3 regions of the Citrobacter sedlakii genome follow, and region 3 is predicted to be linked to each of the others. Evidence: predicted binding sites of a transcription regulator. Region 3 holds the regulator's gene; each other region holds the start of a gene.

Region 1 (7,991 bases), 1.7 Mb from region 3:
GTTTCAGCGCCTGAAGCGCCTGACCGTCAGAGAACTCAGACGCCAGCACGGATACGTAGGCTTCCAGGGCGTGAGTCACCGCATCCAGACCACCGAACGCACACAGTGACTTCGGCATATCCATCACCAGGTTAGCGTCGACAATCGCCATATCCGGCGTCAGCGCGTAGTCTGCCAGCGGATATTTCTGACCGGTCGCGTCGTCGGTTACCACCGCAAACGGCGTCACTTCTGAACCGGTACCGGACGTGGTGGTGACGGCGATCATTTTCGCTTTCACACCCATTTTCGGGAACTTATAGATACGTTTACGGATATCCATAAAGCGCAGCGCCAGTTCTTCGAAGTGGGTTTCCGGATGTTCGTACATCACCCACATGATTTTCGCCGCATCCATCGGGGAGCCGCCGCCCAGCGCGATGATCACGTCTGGTTTGAAGGAGTTGGCCAGTTCAGCGCCTTTACGTACAACGCTCAGGGTTGGGTCAGCTTCCACTTCAAAGAACACTTCGGTTTCAACGCCAGCCGCTTTCAGCACAGAAGTGATCTGGTCTGCATAGCCGTTGTTGAACAGGAAGCGGTCGGTCACGATGAGCGCACGTTTGTGGCCATCGGTAATCACTTCATCCAGCGCGATCGGCAGGGAGCCACGGCGGAAGTAGATAGATTTCGGAAGTTTGTGCCACAACATGTTTTCAGCTCGCTTAGCAACGGTTTTCTTGTTGATCAGGTGTTTTGGACCAACGTTTTCAGAGATGGAGTTACCACCCCATGAACCACAACCCAGCGTCAGGGACGGTGCGAGTTTAAAGTTGTACAGATCGCCGATACCGCCCTGAGAAGCCGGGGTGTTGATCAGGATACGGGCGGTTTTCATCATCTGACCGAAGTAAGCGACGCGTTCCGGCTGGTTGTCCTGGTCGGTGTACAGGCAGGAGGTATGACCGATACCGCCCATTGCCACCAGCTTCTCGGCTTTGTCCACCGCATCTTCGAAATCTTTCGCGCGGTACATTGCCAGGGTCGGGGACAGTTTTTCGTGTGCGAACGGCTCGCTTTCGTCAACCACTTTGACTTCGCCAATCAGGATTTTGGTGGTTGCCGGTACGGAGAAGCCTGCCAGTTCAGCGATTTTATACGCTGGCTGACCTACGATAGCGGCGTTCAGCGCGCCATTTTTCAGGATAACGTCCTGAACGGCTTTCAGCTCTTTGCCCTGCAGCATGTAGCCGCCGTGGCTGGCGAAGCGTTCGCGAACCGCATCATAAACAGAATCAACAACAACGACTGACTGCTCAGACGCACAGATAACGCCGTTATCAAAGGTTTTGGACATCAGCACGGACGCAACGGCACGTTTGATGTCGGCGGTTTCGTCGATAACAACAGGCGTGTTACCCGCGCCCACGCCGATGGCTGGTTTACCGGAGCTGTAGGCCGCTTTCACCATACCCGGACCGCCGGTCGCGAGGATCAGGTTGATGTCCGGGTGGTGCATCAGGGCGTTGGACAGCTCTACCGAAGGCTGGTCGATCCAGCCGATCAGATCTTTTGGCGCACCGGCAGCGATGGCCGCCTGCAGTACGATATCCGCCGCTTTGTTGGTGGCGTCTTTGGCACGCGGGTGCGGAGAGAAGATGATGGCGTTACGGGTCTTCAGGCTGATCAGCGATTTGAAGATAGCTGTGGAGGTTGGGTTAGTGGTCGGTACGATACCGCAGATGATACCGATCGGTTCAGCGATGGTAATCGTCCCGAAAGTGTCGTCTTCTGACAGCACACCGCAGGTCTTTTCATCTTTATAGGCATTGTAGATGTATTCGGAAGCAAAGTGGTTTTTGATCACTTTATCTTCAACGATACCCATGCCGGATTCGGCTACGGCCATTTTGGCGAGGGGGATACGGGCATCTGCGGCTGCCAGAGCGGCGGCGCGGAAGATTTTGTCGACCTGTTCTTGAGTGAAACTGGCATATTCACGCTGGGCTTTTTTGACGCGCTCGACGAGTGCGTTAAGTTCAGCGACATTAGTAACAGCCATAATGCTCTCCTGATAATGTTAAACTTTTTTAGTAAATCATCTGCGCGATACGTGAGTATAGACAGAGGGCATAAGTTTGTATAACAACCGAAAAATCAAATGGTTACTTAACGTCCAGTTCGCTCTGATTTACTAAAAGAGCTTATACGTCAGCGTCATCTAACTCTAACGCGTTACTTCCAGGTGGCGTAAGCAAGGTTACTCACTTCTGGGTAGCGATTACGTGATCCAGATCAAAATTTCGCAAAGCTGACACCTTTCAGCAGGGCATTTTAGCGCTAAACGTTAAGTGTTGATTAATTGTATAGGTGAATGCTCTTTAAGTTAGCATAATTAATACATATTAATAACACTCAGGAAAGGGAGCAATTTTGCGTGAAGCAGGTGAAAAGTGCTGTGAAAAGGCGTATCTTCAGCACGGTTTTTACCCTTTACTCTTTGATTAACTTTATACGGCTAACGCTGCGGAGCTAACCGTGACTCAAACGCTGTTTGATTTTCCTGTTTATTTTAAATTTTTCATAGGGTTATTTGCGTTAGTGAACCCAGTCGGGATTATCCCCGTCTTTATCAGCATGACCAGCTACCAGACGGCGGCGGCACGTAATAAGACCAACCTGACGGCGAACCTGTCCGTTGCCATCATTTTGTGGACCTCTTTGTTCCTTGGCGATGGCATTCTCCAGGTCTTTGGCATTTCTATCGACTCATTCCGTATTGCTGGCGGCATTCTGGTCGTGACCATCGCCATGTCGATGATCAGCGGTAAGCTGGGGGAAGATAAACAGAACAAACAGGAAAAATCAGAAACGGCGATTCGGGAAAGCGTGGGCGTAGTGCCGCTGGCGCTGCCGTTAATGGCGGGGCCGGGGGCGATCAGTTCCACTATCGTCTGGGGAACCCGCTACCATAGCCTGATGTATTTGTTTGGCTTCTTTATTGCCATTGCGCTCTTCGCGCTTTGCTGCTGGGGATTGTTTCGCATGGCGCCGTGGCTGGTGCGCGTCCTCGGGCAAACCGGAATTAACGTGATTACGCGTATTATGGGTCTGCTGCTCATGGCGTTGGGCATCGAATTTATCGTTACCGGTATTAAGGCGATATTCCCCGGTCTGTTAAGTTAATACCTTTCAAATGAAAGAATAGGCGGAGCATTAATGGCTCCGTTTTTCTCCCGTCATTATTTTCACTTTCCGTTGCGCTTGTACTGCAGTCGTTCGTCTGCGGTATAGATACCATTTATTTATTGCATTGATTTAGCAGAGATTCTCTACAAAAGGCTGGTGCACAAGGTGTAAATTTTTTCACATCACAATCCGGGACTTGATGAAGGATTATTGAAATGTTATTAGTTATTTCAATGACCTCTCAGATGAATGTGCTAAATAATAAACAATTGTTAATTTTTTGTGCATTTGAGTTCATGGGTGAAAGCGCAGGATGTCAAAATCAGTTAATTATAGATTACATGTTATTTAACAGTAAGTTATGCGTTAATTCGCGGTTTTGATGCGTTCTGTTGGGGCGGTTTTTTTTCTACAAAAGAGAATTGCTTAACAAATCTGTAAATTGTATTGGCGGACGAGAAACGCATTTGTTACTTTCCGACACTCTATTTCTCAGCAGAATGTGCGTTGATGAGAATTAATATCAACACGCTTTTTGCCCGAATACGGCGCGCGTTTCTGACAGGGTAAGCGCGCAAAAAGAATCGACGTAAGGCGGTCGTTCGAATCGCCAGAATAAATAAAGTCGGTGATAGCAGGCAGTAAAGCACCTGACAGCAGAAAGTCTCCGGGGCTGATCAGGGATCCTTAGCGGGATTAACAGGCTGGTAATAAAACCAGTAATTATAATGAGGGAGTACAAACACAATGACCAACACGAAAAAAAGTTTAGTGGCCGCAGGGGTTCTCTCTGCGCTCCTCGCCGGAAATGCGGCAATGGCTGCGGTCGTTCCCGCAGGCGTTCAGCTGGCGGAAAAGCAAACGCTGGTGCGCAATAATGGCTCGGAAGTTCAGTCTCTCGATCCGCATAAAATCGAAGGGGTACCGGAATCCAACATCAGCCGCGACCTGTTCGAAGGGCTGATAATAAGCGACGTAGAGGGCAAACCCTCTCCCGGCGTGGCGGAAAAGTGGGACAATAAAGACTTTAAAGTCTGGACGTTCCATCTGCGTAAAGATGCAAAATGGTCCGACGGCTCCCCAGTGACCGCTCAGGATTTCGTTTATAGCTGGCAGCGTCTGGCCGATCCCAACACCGCTTCGCCTTATGCCAGTTATCTGCAGTACGGACATATCGTGAATATTGACGATATCGTCGCCGGTAAAAAACCGGTGACCGATCTGGGCGTTAAAGCCCTCGACGATCATACTTTTGAAGTGACGCTGAGCGAGCCGGTGCCTTATTTCTATAAGCTGCTGGTGCACTCGTCCGTTTCTCCGGTACCGAAGGCGGTGGTTGAAAAATTCGGTGATAAGTGGACGCAGCCAGCGAATATAGTCAGTAACGGCGCTTACAAACTGAAGGACTGGGTGGTTAACGAGCGTATCGTCCTTGAGCGTAACCCCCAATACTGGGATAACGCCAAAACCGTTATTAATCAGGTCACCTACCTGCCGATCTCCTCAGAAGTCACTGATGTTAACCGCTACCGTAGCGGTGAAATCGACATGACCTACAACAACATGCCGATTGAACTGTTTCAGAAGCTGAAGAAAGAGATCCCGAACGAAGTACACGTTGACCCGTATTTGTGCACCTACTATTACGAAATCAATAACCAGAAAGCCCCGTTTACGGATGTGCGCGTGCGTACCGCGCTCAAGCTGGCGCTGGATCGCGATATCATCGTCAACAAAGTGAAAAACCAGGGTGACTTGCCAGCCTACAGCTTTACGCCGCCGTATACCGACGGGGCGAAACTGGTGGAGCCGGAATGGTTTGGCTGGACGCAGGAAAAACGTAACGAAGAAGCGAAAAAACTACTGGCTGAAGCCGGTTATACCGCCGATAAACCGCTGACCTTTAACTTGCTGTACAACACCTCCGATCTCCATAAGAAACTGGCCATTGCCGCCGCGTCTATCTGGAAGAAAAATTTAGGCGTCAACGTGAAACTGGAAAATCAGGAGTGGAAAACCTTCCTGGATACGCGTCATCAGGGGAATTATGACGTTTCCCGCGCCGCCTGGTGTGCGGATTACAACGAGCCGACCTCTTTCCTGAATATGGTGCTGTCTGACAGTTCGAACAACACCACGCATTATAAGAGCCCGGCGTTTGACAAGATCATTGCCGATACGCTGAATGCACAAGATGACGCGCAGCGTGCTGAACTTTATGCTCAAGCCGAGCAGCAGTTGGATAAAGACTCTGCAATAGTGCCGGTGTTCTATTATGTCAACGCTCGCCTGGTTAAACCGTGGGTAGGGGGTTACACCGGTAAAGACCCGATGGATAATATTCACGTTAAAGACTTGTATATTATCAAGCATTAATGGCAAAGGGTGGGGCAGAATAGCGTGCCCCACTGTGTCTTTTATCGTCGACTATTACTACCTCGCTGCACACGTTCAGCATGGCGAGGTATAAAGGCACACGCCAGAAGGTACGGGCAATGTTGAAATTTATCTTACGCCGCTGTCTGGAAGCGATTCCGACGCTATTTATTCTTATTACCATTTCGTTCTTTATGATGCGTCTGGCGCCGGGGAGTCCTTTCACCGGCGAGCGCGCATTGCCGGCAGAGGTGCTGGCGAATATCGAAGCGAAATATCATCTCAACGACCCCATCATGACCCAATATTTCAGCTATCTGAAACAACTGGCGCATGGGGATTTTGGTCCTTCATTTAAATACAAAGATTACACCGTTAACGATCTGGTGGCGTCGAGTTTCCCGGTTTCGGCGAAACTGGGCGCGGCGGCTTTCCTGTTAGCGGTGATCCTCGGCGTTAGCGCGGGCGTTATCGCGGCGCTTAAGCAAAATACGCGCTGGGATTACATGGTGATGGGGGTGGCAATGACCGGCGTCGTCATCCCGAGCTTTGTGGTCGCGCCGCTTCTGGTGATGATATTTGCCATCACGCTGCACTGGCTGCCGGGCGGCGGCTGGAATGGCGGGGCGCTGAAATTTATGATCCTGCCAATGGTTGCCTTATCGCTGGCCTATATCGCCAGCATCGCCCGTATTACCCGCGGTTCGATGATTGAAGTTCTGCACTCCAACTTCATTCGCACCGCACGGGCGAAAGGGCTGCCGATGCGACGCATCATTTTTCGCCATGCGCTGAAACCGGCGCTGTTACCGGTGCTTTCATACATGGGACCGGCCTTTGTCGGCATCATCACCGGCTCAATGGTCATCGAAACTATCTATGGACTGCCCGGCATCGGCCAGCTTTTTGTGAATGGCGCGCTGAACCGTGACTATTCGCTGGTGCTAAGCCTGACGATTCTGGTAGGGACGTTAACCATCGTATTCAATGCGATTGTCGATGTGCTGTATGCCGTGATCGACCCGAAAATCCGTTACTGAGACTGGAGCTCGCGATGATGTTAAGTAAGAAAAACAGCGAGGCGCTGGAGAATTTCAGTGAAAAGCTGGAGGTCGAAGGGCGCAGCCTGTGGCAGGATGCCCGCCGACGCTTCATGCATAACCGTGCGGCGGTTGCCAGTCTGGTTGTTCTGGTCATTATTGCCTTGTTCGTCACGCTGGCGCCAATGCTGTCATCGTTCACCTATTTTGATACCGACTGGGGAATGATGTCGAGCGCGCCGGACGTTGAGTCCGGACACTATTTCGGCACCGACTCGTCCGGTCGCGACCTGCTAGTGCGCGTGGCGATTGGCGGACGTATTTCTCTGATGGTGGGGATCGCCGCTGCGCTGGTGGCGGTGATTGTGGGGACGCTATACGGCTCGCTTTCCGGCTATCTCGGCGGCAAAGTGGATTCGGTGATGATGCGCCTGCTGGAAATCCTCAACTCCTTCCCGTTTATGTTCTTCGTGATCCTGCTGGTCACCTTCTTTGGACAAAATATCCTGCTGATTTTTGTGGCTATCGGCATGGTCTCCTGGCTGGACATGGCGCGTATCGTGCGCGGTCAGACGCTGAGCCTGAAGCGTAAAGAGTTTATCGAGGCCGCTCAGGTGGGTGGTGTTTCCACGACGAATATCGTTATCCGCCACATTGTGCCCAATGTGCTTGGGGTGGTGGTGGTCTACGCGTCGCTGCTGGTGCCAAGCATGATCCTGTTTGAATCTTTCCTCAGTTTCCTGGGATTGGGAACCCAGGAGCCGCTGAGCAGTTGGGGCGCGTTATTAAGCGACGGCGCGAACTCAATGGAAGTTTCGCCGTGGTTGCTGCTGTTTCCGGCAGGATTCCTGGTGGTGACGTTGTTTTGTTTTAACTTTATTGGCGATGGCTTGCGTGATGCCCTCGACCCGAAAGACCGTTAAGGAGCGCAGCCATGAGCGTAATTGAAACAGCAACCGCGCCGCTCGCGGAGCAACGGGCTAACGCACTGCTGGACGTACAGGATCTCCGCGTGACCTTCAGTACGCCGGACGGTGACGTCACTGCCGTAAACGATCTGAACTTTACCCTGCGTGCCGGGGAAACCTTAGGAATTGTCGGCGAGTCCGGCTCAGGCAAATCGCAGACCGCGTTTGCGCTGATGGGACTGCTGGCCCCCAATGGCCGGATTGGCGGATCGGCAAAGTTCAATGGTAGTGAGATCCTTAATCTACCCGAACGGGAACTGAACAGACTGCGCGCCGAGCAAATTTCGATGATCTTCCAGGACCCAATGACCTCGCTGAACCCTTATATGCGCGTTGGGGAGCAGCTAATGGAAGTGCTGATGCTGCATAAAGGAATGCGCAAAGCTGAGGCATTTGAAGAGTCGGTGCGAATGCTGGATGCCGTCAAAATGCCGGAAGC
Region 2 (7,991 bases), 320 kb from region 3:
CTCAGATTACCTGGGGTTTAGCGATGTGACTTACTTTTCGCGTTTCTTTAAAAAAAATGAAAATATGTCGCCTAAAGCATTTCGTGAATTAATGAAACAAATCCGTTATCTCAAAAAGGATTAGTAATGCTAATTTATAATTTAAGAATATTTTAATGTCTCATTCTGGATTTATGGTTAAATATTGACGGGGCAGGATTGCATTATACTACGTGGATAGTTGTATAATCGCCCATATGAATTCTGAAAGAAAACCAGGGATTAACAATTCATACTGATTATTGTTATGTTTATTTGTATTGCGTTGAATAATGTTTTTCTGCGCAAATTGCAAAAATAACAGGGCGATAACGGCTATGGGATGTGGAGGATATATGTTGCCAGGATGCTGCAAAAACGGAATTATTATCAGCAAAGTACCGGTCATTCAGGCTGGACTGAATGGGGTGATGCATCGGCATTTCCCGGAATATGATGTCTCCACCTGTCGCGCTGTCGACGAACTTACGTTATTACAACTTCGTCGTTCTAACGTTGTCATCGCCGATCTTACCGGAGAGTGCCGCCATCCGCGCACTATCTGTGAACAGTTCTCCACCCTGATCTCTCAGTATCGCGATATTCATTGGGTTTTTCTCGTCTCACGCGCCTGGTATCCGCAGGCGGTGGAATTGCTAATGTGCCCATCCAGTACGCTGCTGTCCGATGTGGAACCGATTGAAAACCTGGTCAACACCTTGCGTGCAGGCAGCAAACATCCTGACAGCGTGAGCAAAACGTTGCTGTCGCCAGAACACGTCGAGCACGCGGAATTTGGTTCGCGTTCTATTATTTTAACGCTCTCCGAGCGAAAAGTGCTGCGCTTGTTAGGCAAGGGATGGGGCATCAATCAGATCGCGATGCTGCTAAAGAAAAGTAATAAAACCATCAGCGCCCAGAAAAATAGCGCGATGCGCCGTTTATCAATCAACAGCAACGCTGAGATGTACGCCTGGATTAACAGTTCTCAAGGAGCGAGAGAGCTGAATTTACCTTCTGTATATGGAGATACGCCAGAATGGAAAACCGAAGCTATGCGGGAAATGTCGCACTCATAGAAAAATGTGTTATGAGCGGTATTGGTATTCAGGATTTATTTAAAACAAATACTGAATATCACTATAAACTGCACCTTTACTCGACACGAGATGAATTTCTACAGGCGATGAACACAACGACATTTTCTGCCGTTATTTTCTCGCTTTCTTCAATCAGAAAAGATCGCCGGATGGGGTTAATGTGTCTGGCTGAACTGGCCACCAATTTTCCCCGTATGCGACGTCTGGTGATTGCCGATGATAACGTCGAAGCGCGATTAATCGGCGCGCTGTCGCCGTCGCCGCTGGACGGCGTTCTCAGTAAAGAGGCGTCGCTGCCGGTATTACAGGAAGCATTATTTACGGCGCTTAGCGGTACCCGCCGAATTAATGAAAGTAATCATAATCTCTGGTATCTCACACAGAGCCGGATGCTCAGCCCTACTGAGCGTGAAATTTTGCGTTTTATGTCCCACGGTTACTCTATGCCTGAAATCGCCGTTGAGCTTGAGCGAAATATTAAAACCATTCGGGCGCATAAATTTAATGTGATGTCGAAACTGGGCGTCAGTTCGGACGCCGGTTTGCTGAACGCGGCGGATATTCTGCTGTAGGCGCGGGAATCGCGCTTCTCTTAAGAGTAATGCGCACGGTTGACCTTCACTGGCAGACATCCACCCAGGTCGCTGAGGTCAGTTCAGCCATCCGTTCTGGTGAAATGCGGATAGCGCTATGGATTGCGCCAGCGGCGGGAAGCACTTCGGTATACGTCTTTAGCGACACATCACAATAAACCGGTAACGGCGTCTCCAGGCCAAACGGGCAAACGCCGCCAACCGGGTGACCCGTCGCGTTCACCACTTCATCACAACTGAGCATTCGGGCCTTCGCGCCAAAGGTACTTTTAAGTTTTTTATTGTCCAGTCGCGCGTCGCCTTTCGCGACGATCAGTACGATCGTGTCTTTGACTTTTAGCGACAGGGTTTTTGCGATCTGTCCCGGTTGCACATTGTGCGCTTTTGCCGCGAGATCAACCGTGGCGGTGCTTTGGTCTAATTCAATGATTTCAATATCGGGCGCATGTTCGGCCAGAAACTGCCGTACGGATTGCAAACTCATTCTTTTCTCCTGACACCATTCGACGGTTTTCCAGTGTGTGCAAAACCGCTGGCGTAATTTGTCATAAGACAGGCGCCGCTGTAAATATTTTAATGTAACAAACCAGTAACATAGACGTTTTTTCGATCCTCTTCACATTCACGGAAACCGGTTACCGTAACCGGTTGCAGTACAGGAAAGGGCGATTAATACTGCAGTTGTCACTTCCTCTGTATCACATAAAAAGAGCCACTTATGAAATCTACCAACCATGCAGTCTTTAATGTGATTTTCCGGTTCGTCGAAAACTACGTCAGCCCTGTCGCAGGGCGTATTTCCTCACAACGTCATGTCATGGCTATTCGCGACGGCTTTATTTCTGCGATGCCGTTTATGATTGTTGGATCGTTTCTGTTGGTTTTCGCCTATCCGCCGTTTTCCCCCGACACCACCTGGGGTTTTGCCAGAGGCTGGTTGGATCTGGCAAAGCAGTTTGAAGGACAAATCCTTACCCCGTTCGATATGACGATGGGGATCATGTCTATCTACATCTGCGCGGCGATTGCGTACAACCTCGGAAAACACTATGCGAAGTCACATCAGCTTGATCCCTTTATGTGCGCAATGTTGGCGATTATGGCTTTTTTATTGATCGCTGCGCCAAAAACGAAGGGGACGTTGCCGGTTGACAGTCTTGGCGGTACAGGTATTTTTACGGCGATTCTGGTGGCGATTTATTGCGTTGAGATGATGCGTTTTCTGAAGACGCATAACATCGGTATTCGCTTACCGGATCAGGTGCCGCCGATGATCAAAAACTCCTTCGATCTGTTGATCCCCGTGCTGGTCGTTGTGTTGACGTTGTATCCACTCAGCTTGCTGATCCAGGCGCAGTTCGACATGTTGATCCCGCAGGCGATCATGGCCATCTTTAAACCCCTGGTTTCGGCAGCCGATTCGTTGCCGGCAATTTTATTGGCGGTGCTGATTGGGCATCTGCTGTGGTTTGCGGGCATCCATGGCGCGGCGATCGTCTCCGGGATGCTGCAAATGTTCTGGCTGACCAATCTCGGCATGAACCAGACGGCGCTGGCGCAGGGCGCGCCGTTACCGCACATTTTTATGGAGGCGTTCTGGACCTTCTTCATTGTCATTGGCGGTTCAGGAGCGACGATGGGGCTGGTGATTTGTTACCTTCGCAGCCGTTCCGTACATCTGCGTTCGATTGGTCGCTTAAGCGTGGTACCCAGCATCTTCAATATCAACGAACCGGTGATATTTGGTACGCCCATCGTGATGAATCCAGTGTTCTTCATTCCTTTTCTGCTGGCGCCCATGGTCAACGCCATCATCGCATGGGCAGCCATGCAGTTTGATCTGATTGGTCGGGTTATTTCGGTGGTGCCGTGGACGGCGCCAGCGCCGGTGGGGGCGGCATGGGCATTAGGCTGGGATTATCGCGCGGCGATCCTGGTGGTGCTGTTGGCGCTGGTCTCCGCCATTATCTACTTCCCCTTCTTTAAGGTATATGAGAAGCAGTTACTGGCGCAGGAAGCGGAAGAAGCGCAGCGAACTGACGCCGAAAGCGAGCAGATTGCGTTATAACGGTCCGGGAGCGAAAGCTCCCGGCTTATTTCAGCGTGCAGTCGCCGCATTGCTGCACGTCGGGCAGGCGGTAACGTTGGCAGCACGTGCGGCGTACCAGTACGCCTTCGCGCGGGACAACGGTCCGCCAGAGTGGGTTATCAGTGCCGCAGGAAAGCTGTTTTTCGAAGAAGCAGGCATGGCGAAGCGCGTGAAGTAACTCTTCGCCAAGCAGCGGTTTCATCTCGTTGAGGTACCAGTGAATAAGGTAACCGGTATTGCTCCAGATGAGTTTACCGTTAATTTCGCCCGTGGCCTCAAGAGCCTGGACGACAGGCGTTAACGCCTGTTTGATCAGGATTTCAATGCGCATCTGTGGAGAGCATTCCGTCGCCTGACGATCCGGATGAACGTCAATCCAGAAGCACGCGGCGCGACCCGTTTCATGAAACTCCACGTGCACATGCTCGGGAGAAACATCAATGGCCGTTTCCTGCGTTAATAAGGCAAGCATCAGCGGCGGCACCATCAAACCGATATACCACTGCGCCCACAGCGATAGCAGTGGCTTGTTTTCTCGCGGCTGCGTGGGCTGGTTGCGATAAATATGGTCGGAATAGACCGCCAGCAATGACTGCAGCTCATTTGGTCGACACCATTGCGCCAGAGTCATAGCAGACTGGGGAGCAGGTTCGTCCAGACGAATGAAATCCAGCAGGTGTTCGCGTGTCTGGGCGATAGTTGCGCGTACGGCCTCCGCCAGCGAAGGGCGCTGCGGCTGCAGAGGCGCTCGCCAGATGACGTTATCAATGACGGATGCGGAACGATAAGCCATAGTCTGGATAATAATCTAAATGATAATGATTGCTAATCCTAGCTATAGGCATAACCGATAGCAAGCGCTTTGTCAGGCTTGCTTCTCACGCCGCACGATTACACCATACCGCGTCAGGCGATACCGGGATCGCTGCTGGCTAAAATATGGTTACGTCCCAGATGCTTGGCTTTATAAAGCGCTTTGTCCGCACTGCTAATGGCGCTTTCGATCTCTCTGCCTGTCAGCGGCGCGATACCGATACTGATCGTGACGTTGGTCGCGACGCTTTCATTAAACATGTGTGGGATCTTAAGGTCATACACACTTTGACGAATACGCTCAGCGGCGGCATGCGCCTGCTGCGGATCGGCTGCCGTCAGCAACACCATAAATTCCTCGCCGCCAAAGCGAGCAACCACATCACGCGAACGTACGGCGTCGCGAATAGCCGCGGATACGCGCATCAGCGCCTGATCGCCCATCATGTGTCCGTAATGGTCGTTGTAGGCTTTGAAATGGTCGATATCGATCAGCAACACGTAATGCTCATCGGTATCCGTCTCAAGAAGGGTCTCCAGACGGTGTTGAAGTCCCCGCCGGTTGTATAACCCCGTTAAAGGATCGAGCATGCTGAGGTCGTTCAACGTCTCTTTTTCCGCCAACAGTTTGTACATCAGCTGCTGGGCGAAATCATCGTAACGTTTTTGGATTGCATGCTGAATCGCCACTCCCGCCATGGGCAACGCCAGGAAATAGAGGATCCGCAGGCCCTGTTCATTGCCGTTTAACCACAGGCAGACCAGTACGGAGGGCAGCGAGTGAAGCGTAAAAGCGACAATATTATTGGCAAATGAAATAGATCCGATGAATAAAACAGTCAGTAGCGCCATCAGCAGGAAAGTGTCGTCCGGAGACGGGAGCTCGGTGTATTTCAACGTAATATGCGCCGCCCATAGCCCGCCAAACGCGAAAGAAACGATCGGTAAATTAATCCTTTGATTGGCGTATCTACCGTGCCACGCGAGGAGGGCCGCGCTCAGCGCCAGAATAACAATACCCGGCACTGAGACGGTTTTAATCTGATAGATCGGATAAGCGATAGCAAACAAAGCGGAAACGGCGTTAAGAAACAAAAACAGACGGAGAGAGAGCTGATATTTTTTAGCGCGCAGGGAAAGCCAGGATTGTGCAGTCATGTCTTAATTCATTGTTTATCTAACAATTACACTGTTCAGGCCACGTGAAAAAAGCGAGAAGTCGCTCGCTCAAAGTAAGAGGTATTTGCTTTCTATGTTTACCGCTGCGCAATTTATCACCTTAAAGAATTCATGTCATCAATGCTTAAGTAAAGCTGATGTCAGGGTGTGCAACGGCGTGCTGACAAATGAGAAAGTTTATCATATGATATTGGTTATCATTATCAGTGTGAGAGGTGAAACCATGTTGCAACGGGCGCTGGGCAGTGGTTGGGGAGTATTACTGCCGGGGATCGTGATTGCCGGACTGGCGTTTGCCGATCTTTCCCTTGAGGTCTGGAAGACCATTATTGTATTAGGGCTATTACTCACTCCGGTGATGCTGTATCACAAACACCTGCGGCATTTTGTTCTGTTGCCATCATGCGTTGCGTTGATCGGTGGAATGATGCTGGTAATGATGAATTTGAATCAGGGATAAACAACAGGGAACAGCAGAAGGAAGGCCGTAAGATAATTGGTGCGAGGGGGGGGACTTGAACCCCCACGTCCGTAAGGACACTAACACCTGAAGCTAGCGCGTCTACCAATTCCGCCACCTTCGCACAGTCATCTTACTTTTTTGATATCGCCTCGTTGGTGCGAGGGGGGGGACTTGAACCCCCACGTCCGTAAGAACACTAACACCTGAAGCTAGCGCGTCTACCAATTCCGCCACCTTCGCCCAGTGCGAGCAATATCAACGTGGATTATGGTGCGAGGGGGGGGACTTGAACCCCCACGTCCGTAAGGACACTAACACCTGAAGCTAGCGCGTCTACCAATTCCGCCACCTTCGCATACCATCGATTCTTGAAAAGAATCGCTACCACGGAGGCGCATTCTAGTGGTTTTCAGCTTTTCGTCAATAGTTAATTGCGCACGCAAGCTCAATTGCTGGAAAAATGGGCGCTAACCGTAGCGTTGAACGCAGGCCGGATAAACAACGCGTTATCCGGCATCTGTAAACCATACCGGACGGTGCGCAGGCACCTTAATCCGGCCAGGGATGACCAGACTATTTCTTCGCCTGGCGGGTCATAACGGTACGGTAGACCTTAAAGCGACCGGTCTGAGCGATGACCTCATGGAAGCCAAAGGTGTCGTCCAGCACCTGTGGGTAGGGCAGGAAGGCGTTAGCGACGATACGCAACTCGCCGCCGCTGTTCAGGTGGCGCACTGCGCCGCGAATCAGCGCCTGCGCCGCATCCAGGCTGGTCTGCATACCGTCGTGGAACGGTGGGTTGGAGATGATCATGTCAAACCGACCCTTCACTTCAGAAAAGACGTTGCTGGCAAACACCTCACCCTCAATGCCGTTGGCGGCAAGCGTTGCGCGACTGGCTTCAACCGCGGGTGCGCTAACGTCGCACAGGGTTAAGCGCACCTTCGGCGAGTGGCTGGCCAGCGCGACGGAGAGCACGCCAGCGCCACAGCCGACATCCAGCACTTTACCCTTGGTATGCGGCGTCAGGGTGGAAAGCAGCAACTGGCTGCCCACATCTAGACCATCGCGGCTAAACACCCCCGGCAGGGTTTTGATGGTCAGGCCGTCAACGGCGTATTCGCCCCAGTATTTTTCTGCGTCAAAGACCGGCTGTTTTTCCAGACGGCCATGATACAGACCGCAGCGACGGGCGCTGTCGACTTTGTTCAACGGCGCAAATTCCGCCAGCATCTGTTCAGCGCTGCGCACGCCGCTGCGGTTTTCGCCAACGACAAAAATATCGGTGCCCACCGGCAACAGCGACAGCAGATTCATCAGCTGGAACTGGGCTTCCGGTTTGTTTTTCGGCCAGTAGTAGATCAGCGTATCGCTGTCGGCCACGTCTTCTGCTTGGGCTACCAGGCTAAAACGGGCGCTGTCGCCCATCTGGCCGCTTAGCACCTGCCAGTGGTGAAACTGTTGGGTATGCACACGGCTGGCGGCGCTGGCAAAACGCGCGGGCAGGTCATCCTGCAAATCTCCGGCAAACAGAATACGGCTTTGTTCGAAATCATCACTGTGGCGCAGCAAGACTTCACTTGCCGGGGTAAAAGCAGACATGGAAGGCTCCTTAAGTTAATCAGCCGGGGATTATAGAGCGTAATTGGCGCAGTTTCGATGAATTTGCTATATTTGCGCCCTTGACAGACAGGAGCGTTTTACATGACATCGCGGCGAGACTGGCAATTGCAACA
Region 3 (7,991 bases):
TTCTACACTGGCTGCGTCGCGAATTTGGTCACGCGCCAACCGCGGCGGTGGGCTATTCGCTGGGGGGCAATATGCTGGCCTGCCTGCTGGCAAAAGAAGGGAAAAACATCCCGATAGAGGCTGCGGTGATTGTTTCCGCCCCCTTCGTGCTGGAAGCGTGCAGTTACCATATGGATAAAGGCTTTTCCCGCGTTTATCAGCGTTATCTGCTCAATTTGCTGAAGGCGAACGCGTCGCGCAAACTGGCGGCGTATCCGGGCTCCCTGCCAGTCGATCTTGCGCAGTTGAAATCCCTGCGCCGCATTCGCGAGTTTGACGATCTCATCACCGCCAAAATTCACGGTTTTGCCGACGCTATCGACTATTATCGTCAGTGTAGCGCGATGCCGTTACTCAACCGGATCGCCATCCCGACGCTGATCATCCACGCCAAAGACGATCCGTTTATGGATCATCACGTGATCCCCAAAGCCGACGATTTGCCGCCGCAGGTGGAGTATCAGCTAACGGAACATGGCGGGCACGTTGGGTTTATCGGCGGCACGCTGCGTCGCCCTGAGATGTGGCTGGAGGCGCGTATTCCCGACTGGCTGACAATGTATCTGGAGGTACCAAGATGATGATCCCCTGGCAGGAGCTCTCTCCCGAGACGCTGGACAACTTAATCGAAAGCTTTGTGTTGCGCGAAGGCACCGATTATGGTGAACATGAACGTTCACTTGAGCAAAAGGTCGCCGACGTTAAACGTCAGTTGCAGTGCGGAGAAGCGGTTCTGGTCTGGTCTGAATTGCACGAAACGGTCAACATCATGCCGCGTAAACAGTTCCGCGAATAAGCCTGTATCCTCGGCCGACTATAATAAAAAACCTAACCTACTCATGGAGTTGTTATGTCTGCCAAACATCCGGTGATTGCGGTAACAGGATCCAGCGGCGCGGGGACCACCACCACCAGCCTCGCGTTCCGTAAAATTTTTGCCCAGCTCAACCTGCGCGCGGCCGAGGTGGAAGGCGACAGTTTTCATCGTTATACCCGCCCGGAAATGGACATGGCGATCCGCAAGGCGCGCGATGCCGGACGGCATATCAGCTATTTCGGCCCCGAAGCCAATGACTTCGGCCTGCTGGAACAGACCTTCATTGAATACGGGCAGACGGGCAAAGGCCAGTCGCGCAAATATCTGCATACCTACGACGAAGCCGTACCCTGGAATCAGGTGCCTGGCACCTTCACGCCCTGGCAGCCGCTGCCGGAGCCGACCGACATCCTGTTTTATGAAGGGCTGCACGGCGGCGTGGTGACGCCACAGCATGAGGTGGCGCGCCATGTGGATTTGCTGGTGGGGGTTGTGCCCATCGTCAACCTGGAGTGGATCCAGAAACTGATCCGTGACACCAGCGAGCGTGGACATTCCCGCGAGGCGGTGATGGACTCCGTGGTGCGCTCAATGGACGATTACATCAACTACATCACGCCACAGTTTTCCCGTACCCACATCAACTTCCAGCGGGTCCCGACGGTGGATACCTCAAACCCATTCGCCGCACGCGGCATTCCCTCGCTTGATGAGAGTTTTGTGGTGATACATTTCCGCAATCTCGAAGGCATCGATTTCCCCTGGCTGCTGGCGATGCTGCAAGGTTCGTTTATTTCTCACATCAATACGCTGGTGGTACCGGGCGGCAAAATGGGCCTGGCGATGGAACTGATCATGCTGCCGCTGGTACAGCGCCTGATGGAAGGCAAGAAGATCGAATAAGCCTCAATGGCGGCTGGCCCGATTGTGCCATAAGGCAGTCGAGCGCAGCGCCATCAGGTAAAAATTATCAGGCGGCAATGACTTCATACGAGTGGGTAATATTCACCGCTTTTTCCAGCATCAGCGCCACGGAACAATACTTTTCGGCGGAAAGATCCACCGCCCGCGCCACCGCGGCGTCTTTTAAATCATGCCCCGTCACGATGAAATGCAGATTGATGTGGGTAAACAGGCGCGGCGCTTCTTCACGACGCTCGGAGGTCAGTTTTACTTCGCAATTGGTCACATCCTGACGTCCTTTTTGCAGAATGGAGACCACGTCGATAGCGCTACAGCCGCCCGCGGCCATTAACACCATTTCCATCGGGCTGGGCGCTTTATCTCCCGAATTGCCGTCCATCAGGATCTGGTGTCCGGAAGCTGACTCGCCCAGGAAGGTTAACCCTTCAACCCATTTCACACGCGCTTGCATATTTTTTTACTCCAGTGCGTCAATTTTCCTGACAGATTACGCGTACATAACAATTCTCGCAACGGAAGGCGACCTGCGTCATGCTGAAGCGAGACACCAGGAGACACACGGCTAAAGCTATGCTAAAACAGTCAGGATGCTACAGTAATACATTGACGTACTGCATGTATGCAGAGGACTTCACATTAAAGGCTGCTGTCCGTTATTGACAGCCTCTTCCCAGGAAGCGGGAAGCACATTTTTGCAACCCCAGAGACAGCGCCGTTTTCTGGCTCTGGAGACAGCTTATAACAGAGGATAATCGCGCATGGTGCTTGGCAAACCGCAAACAGACCCGACTCTCGAATGGTTCTTGTCTCATTGCCACATTCATAAGTACCCGTCGAAGAGCACGCTAATTCACCAGGGTGAAAAAGCAGAAACGTTGTACTACATCGTTAAAGGCTCTGTGGCAGTGTTGATTAAAGATGAGGAAGGTAAAGAAATGATCCTTTCTTATCTGAATCAGGGTGATTTTATTGGCGAACTGGGCCTGTTTGAAGAAGGCCAGGAACGTAGCGCATGGGTACGTGCTAAAACTGCATGTGAAGTGGCTGAAATTTCCTACAAGAAATTCCGCCAGTTGATCCAGGTGAACCCGGATATTCTGATGCGTCTCTCTTCCCAGATGGCTCGCCGCCTGCAGGTCACATCAGAGAAAGTCGGTAACCTGGCCTTCCTTGACGTGACCGGTCGTATCGCCCAGACGCTGTTGAACCTGGCGAAACAACCCGATGCAATGACCCACCCGGACGGTATGCAGATCAAAATTACCCGCCAGGAGATTGGCCAGATCGTTGGCTGCTCTCGCGAAACCGTTGGTCGTATCCTGAAGATGCTGGAAGATCAAAACCTGATCTCCGCGCACGGTAAGACCATCGTCGTTTACGGCACTCGTTAATCCCGTCGGAAATGGCGCGTTACCTGGTAGCGCGCTATTTTTGTTTTCCCGATGTGGCGCAGACTGATTTATCACCCTGAGATCAACTACGCACTACGTCAGACGCTGGTGCTCTGTTTGCCCGTGGCCGTCGGCCTGCTGATAGGCCAACTGCATCTGGGCCTGCTTTTCTCCCTCGTTCCCGCCTGCTGTAACATTGCCGGGCTTGATACGCCGCACAAGCGCTTCTTCAAGCGTCTGGTCATTGGCGCCTCGCTGTTTGCCGGGTGTAGCCTGGCGATGCAACTGTTGTTGGCGCAGGCGGTACCGTTACCGCTGATTCTGACCGGGTTGACGCTGCTCCTCGGCGTCACCGCGGAGTTAAGCTCGCTTCACGCCCGTCTGCTTCCCGCTTCGCTGATCGCCGCAATTTTTACCCTCAGTCTGGCGGGAAATATGCCAGTGTGGGAGCCGCTGCTGATCTATGCGCTGGGGACATTGTGGTATGGACTGTTTAACTGGTTCTGGTTCTGGTTGTGGCGCGAACAGCCGCTGCGCGAATCGCTAAGCCTGCTGTATCGCGAACTGGCAGATTACTGCGAAGCGAAATACAGCATGCTGACCCAGCACACCGATCCGGAAAAAGCCCTACCGCCGCTGTTGGTGCGCCAGCAGAAAGCGGTTGACCTGATCACCCAGTGCTACCAGCAAATGCATATGCTGTCGGCGCATCACAATAACGATTACAAACGGATGCTGCGCGCCTTCCAGGAAGCGCTGGATCTGCAAGAACATATCTCGGTCAGCCTGCACCAGCCGGAAGAGGTGCAAAAACTGGTCGAGCGCAGCCACGCCGAACAGGTGATCCGCTGGAACGCGCAAACCGTCGCCACGCGTCTGAGGGTGTTGGCGGATGACATTCTGTACCATCGCCTGCCCACGCGCTTCACCATGCAGAAGCAAATCGGCGCGCTGGAAAAGATCGCCAATCAACATCCGGATAACCCCGTCGGGCAGTTTTGCTACTGGCATTTCAGCCGTATAGCCCGCGTGCTTCGCACCCAGCGTCCGCTCTATGCGCGCGATCTGATGGCGGATAAACAGCGGCGGCTTCCGCTGCTACCGGCGCTGAAAAGCTATCTGTCGCTGAAGTCTCCGGCGCTGCGCAACGCCGGACGCATTAGCGTCATGCTGAGTATCGCCAGCCTGATGGGTACCGCGCTGCACCTGCCGAAGCCGTACTGGATCCTGATGACGGTACTGTTCGTGACGCAAAATGGCTACGGCGCAACGCGCGTACGCATTCTGCACCGTTCGGCCGGAACGCTGGCGGGACTTATCGTCGCGGGCGTGACGCTGCACTTTCATATCCCCGAAGGGTATACGCTGCTTTTAATGCTCTTCGTCACCCTGGTGAGCTATCTGATTATCCGCAAAAACTACGGCTGGGCGACGGTGGGGTTTACCGTCACGGCGGTGTACACCCTGCAACTGTTAACCCTGAACGGCGAACAATTTATCATTCCGCGGTTTGTCGATACGATCATCGGCTGTCTGATCGCCTTCGGCGGCACCGTCTGGCTGTGGCCGCAGTGGCAAAGCGGTCTGTTGCGCAAAAATGCCCACGACGCGCTGGAGGCGGACCAGGAGGCGATCCGCCTGATCCTCAGCGACGATCCGCAGGCGACGCCGCTGGCATACCAACGAATGCGCGTCAACCAGGCCCACAACACGCTGTTTAACTCGCTGAATCAGGCCATGCAGGAACCGGGATTTAATACGCATTATCTGGAAGATATGAAGCTGTGGGTCACCCACAGCCAGTTCATTGTCGAGCATATCAACGCGATGACCACCCTGGCGCGAGAACATACAATGCTGACACCTGATCTGGCCCAACGATATCTGCAATCGTGTGAAATTGCGCTCCAGCGTTGTCAGCAGCGGCTGGAATATGACGGGCCGGGCAGCTCTGGGGATGTAAATATTCTTGAGGCGCCAGAGATGCTCTCCCACGGGCCATTGAGCACGCTGGAACAGCATCTCCAGCGTGTGCTGGGGCATTTAAATACCATGCATACCATTTCGTCGGTGGCCTGGCGCCAGCGACCGCACCACGGGATCTGGCTCAGCCGCCGGTTGCGCGATATGAAAGGCTGACGCTCTATGCGGCCTATTCGCTTACGACTTTCGCGACGGCTTGCGCGAAACGCTGCATTCCTTCGTCGATATCCGCCTCTTCCACCACCAGCGAGGGAGCAAAACGCATCACCTCAGGGCCAGCGTTGAGCACCATCACCCCCGCCTCCGCTGCCGCATACAGGAAATCACGCGCGCGCCCCTTATACTGCGGCTTCAGTTCGGCGCCAATCAACAGGCCCATGCCGCGAATGTCGCTGAAAACGTCAAAGCGTTCATCGATCTGTTGCAGATGCTGAACAAATCTCTGCCGCTTCGTCTGCACCCCACTTAACACGGCTGGCGTACTGATGATATCGAACGCCGCCTCCGCAACCGCACAGGCCAACGGGTTACCGCCATAGGTAGAACCATGCGAGCCCACGTGAAATGCCGAAGCGATATCCTGGGTGGTCAGTACCGCACTTACCGGAAAACCGCCGCCCAACGCCTTCGCGCTGGTCAGAATGTCCGGCGTCACGCCATAGTGCATATAAGCGAACAGATCGCCGGTGCGTCCCATGCCGCTTTGTACTTCATCAAACACCAGCAGCGCCTGATGCTCGTCGCACAGCTTGCGCAGGCCTTGCAGGAATTCCGGCGTCGCCGCCAGCACGCCGCCTTCGCCCTGTACCGGCTCGACCACTACTGCGCAGGTGTGATCGTCCATCACCGCGCTGACGGCATGGAGATCGTTAAAGGGCACGTGAATGATATCGGCCGGTTTTGGGCCGAAACCATCGGAATACTTCGGCTGACCGCCCACGGAAACGGTAAACAACGAACGACCGTGGAACGCATTATGGAAGGCGATAATTTTGGTTTTGAAGGGGCTATGGCGGACGCATGCATAATGACGCGCCAGTTTAAACGCCGTTTCGTTGGCTTCCGTCCCGGAGTTCATGAACAGCACGCGCTCGGCAAAGGTGGCGGCGATAAGTTTCCGTCCCAGACGCAGCGCCGGTTCGTTGGTGAATACGTTACTGGTATGCCAGAGCGTTTCGCCCTGCGCTTTCAGCGCTTCCACCAGCGACGGGTGGCAATGACCGAGCGCGGTAACCGCAATCCCTCCGGCAAAATCGACATAGTCTTTGCCCTGCTGGTCCCAGACCCGGCTGCCTTTACCTTTCACCGGGATAAAGTCCGCCGGTGCATAAACTGGCAGAATGACTTCATCGAAAGTTGCGCGAGTTACTGCCGTTTGTTCAGTTGCCATCTCATGCCCATCCACTTATGCAAAAAACAATGTGAAATAATAATCACAAAATATGCATAAAAAATCACTAAATGGCAACCATAAATCATCGGTTAAGGAAATTAGCCAACAGTTGATGCCCCTGCTCGCTGAGAATACTCTCCGGATGGAACTGAACGCCCTCCAGATCCCAGGTCGTATGGCGAATCCCCATGATCTCCTGCGCCTCGCTCCAGGCGGTGACCTCGAAGCAAGCGGGCAGCGTGGCAGGATCAACAATCAGCGAATGGTAACGGGTTACCCTTAACGGGTTGGCTAATCCCTGAAACACCCCCTGCCCGTTATGGCGGACAGGCGAGGTTTTGCCGTGCATCACCTTCGCCGCGCGGACAATCGTTGCGCCGAAGGCCTGCGCCATCGCCTGATGCCCAAGACAGACGCCAAGCATTGGCAGTCGCCCGGCGTAATGGCGAATCGCCGCCAGCGAAATGCCAGCGTCATCAGGCGTACAAGGGCCGGGGGAGATGACGATTTTTTGCGGGCCAAGCGCGTCAATCTGCGGCAGCGTCAGCTCATCATTGCGCTTAACCAGCACATCCGCGCCCAGCTCGCAAAAGTACTGGTAAAGATTCCAGGTAAACGAATCGTAGTTGTCGATAAGCAGGATCATGGCGGCTCCGGTACAAGAAAACCGCGCTATTCTACTCAGTTTCCTCGACTTCGCTTACCCCTTTCCGAAATATCGCCTCCAGCGCGCTAAGGTCACCCATCGCCCCTTCCTGATTCGCCTGGTTCCAGCGATCGACCGGAATATCCCGCCAGTGCAGTAAATAGCCCGCGTGGATGGCCAACTGTTCAAAGAAAATACGCTGCGCCATACCACTGCCGATGCGGAACGGGTGCAGTACGTTGATCTCACAATAGTAATGCGCCAGGCGATTCACAAACTTCTCTTTGGGCAACCCAACCAGATACCCTTCTTCTTCCAGATCCTGCATCAGGGCGTTGCCTTCTTTCTCGATATACGCGAAATGGCAAAAGCGGGTATCGCCCTGATAAATATCGACCTCGCGCAATTGCCCTGCCCAGTCGAAAACATCCTGGTACAGCTGGCGATGGAGGGCGCATAAATGCGGTAGCCCTCGCTTCAGCGGACCAAGCTCAATGGTTGCCGCCCGCAGCGCCGTCAGCTCCCATGCCGCCTGCGTCAGCCGCTCCGCCTGGCGGATCCCCAGTCGGTTACGCATGACGTTCAGACCGGGGTAAAGATACGGATCGCGATCGTCGCCGATTTTAGCGCTCATAGTGCCTCCGGAGTTCGTCAAGGCGTGCCAGCGCCTCTGGCGCGGTTAACGTGACTAGCGGGCTGTCGACGCCCTCAAGGCGTCGGCTGGCCTGAAAATTGGTATTGCGCTGCTGCTCCCAGAGCCGGGATTTCTGTCTGTCGGTGAGTTTTTTCACTTTACGC

The links. Region 3 encodes CRP, which controls carbon source genes, mostly activating them, when cyclic AMP is high. Its sites were predicted from a motif close to ATGTGANNNNNNTCACAT; they were not measured.
Region 1: the regulator CRP is predicted to act here: its motif matches at 2,263-2,280, upstream of adhE (bifunctional acetaldehyde-CoA/alcohol dehydrogenase).
Region 2: the regulator CRP is predicted to act here: its motif matches at 2,316-2,333, upstream of JY391_RS03605 (PTS sugar transporter subunit IIC).

What each region holds. Positions count from the first base shown of each region.
Region 1 covers NZ_CP071070.1:2,128,452-2,136,442, forward strand. The annotation lists gene adhE (bifunctional acetaldehyde-CoA/alcohol dehydrogenase) at 1-2,041, opposite strand, end outside; gene JY391_RS10185 (YchE family NAAT transporter) at 2,518-3,165, shown strand; gene oppA (oligopeptide ABC transporter substrate-binding protein OppA) at 3,916-5,544, shown strand; gene oppB (oligopeptide ABC transporter permease OppB) at 5,664-6,584, shown strand; gene oppC (oligopeptide ABC transporter permease OppC) at 6,599-7,507, shown strand; gene JY391_RS10205 (ABC transporter ATP-binding protein) at 7,519-7,991, shown strand, end outside.
Region 2 covers NZ_CP071070.1:760,118-768,108, forward strand. The annotation lists gene JY391_RS03585 (helix-turn-helix domain-containing protein) at 1-124, shown strand, start outside; gene JY391_RS03590 (helix-turn-helix domain-containing protein) at 375-1,097, shown strand; gene bglJ (DNA-binding transcriptional activator BglJ) at 1,058-1,690, shown strand; gene JY391_RS03600 (YbaK/EbsC family protein) at 1,737-2,195, opposite strand; gene JY391_RS03605 (PTS sugar transporter subunit IIC) at 2,430-3,779, shown strand; gene fhuF (siderophore-iron reductase FhuF) at 3,805-4,593, opposite strand; gene JY391_RS03615 (GGDEF domain-containing protein) at 4,707-5,771, opposite strand; gene JY391_RS03620 (DUF1435 domain-containing protein) at 5,977-6,252, shown strand; tRNA gene JY391_RS03625 (tRNA-Leu) at 6,290-6,376, opposite strand; tRNA gene JY391_RS03630 (tRNA-Leu) at 6,409-6,495, opposite strand; tRNA gene JY391_RS03635 (tRNA-Leu) at 6,524-6,610, opposite strand; gene rsmC (16S rRNA (guanine(1207)-N(2))-methyltransferase RsmC) at 6,829-7,857, opposite strand; gene JY391_RS03645 (DNA polymerase III subunit psi) at 7,960-7,991, shown strand, end outside.
Region 3 covers NZ_CP071070.1:436,365-444,355, reverse strand. The annotation lists gene JY391_RS02060 (hydrolase) at 1-620, shown strand, start outside; gene JY391_RS02055 (YheU family protein) at 617-835, shown strand; gene JY391_RS02050 (phosphoribulokinase) at 890-1,759, shown strand; gene JY391_RS02045 (OsmC family protein) at 1,827-2,231, opposite strand; gene crp (cAMP-activated global transcriptional regulator CRP) at 2,539-3,171, shown strand; gene JY391_RS02035 (YccS/YhfK family putative transporter) at 3,223-5,310, shown strand; gene argD (bifunctional acetylornithine/succinyldiaminopimelate transaminase) at 5,324-6,544, opposite strand; gene pabA (aminodeoxychorismate synthase component 2) at 6,630-7,193, opposite strand; gene JY391_RS02020 (putative adenosine monophosphate-protein transferase Fic) at 7,225-7,827, opposite strand; gene ficA (FicA/YhfG family antitoxin) at 7,817-7,984, opposite strand.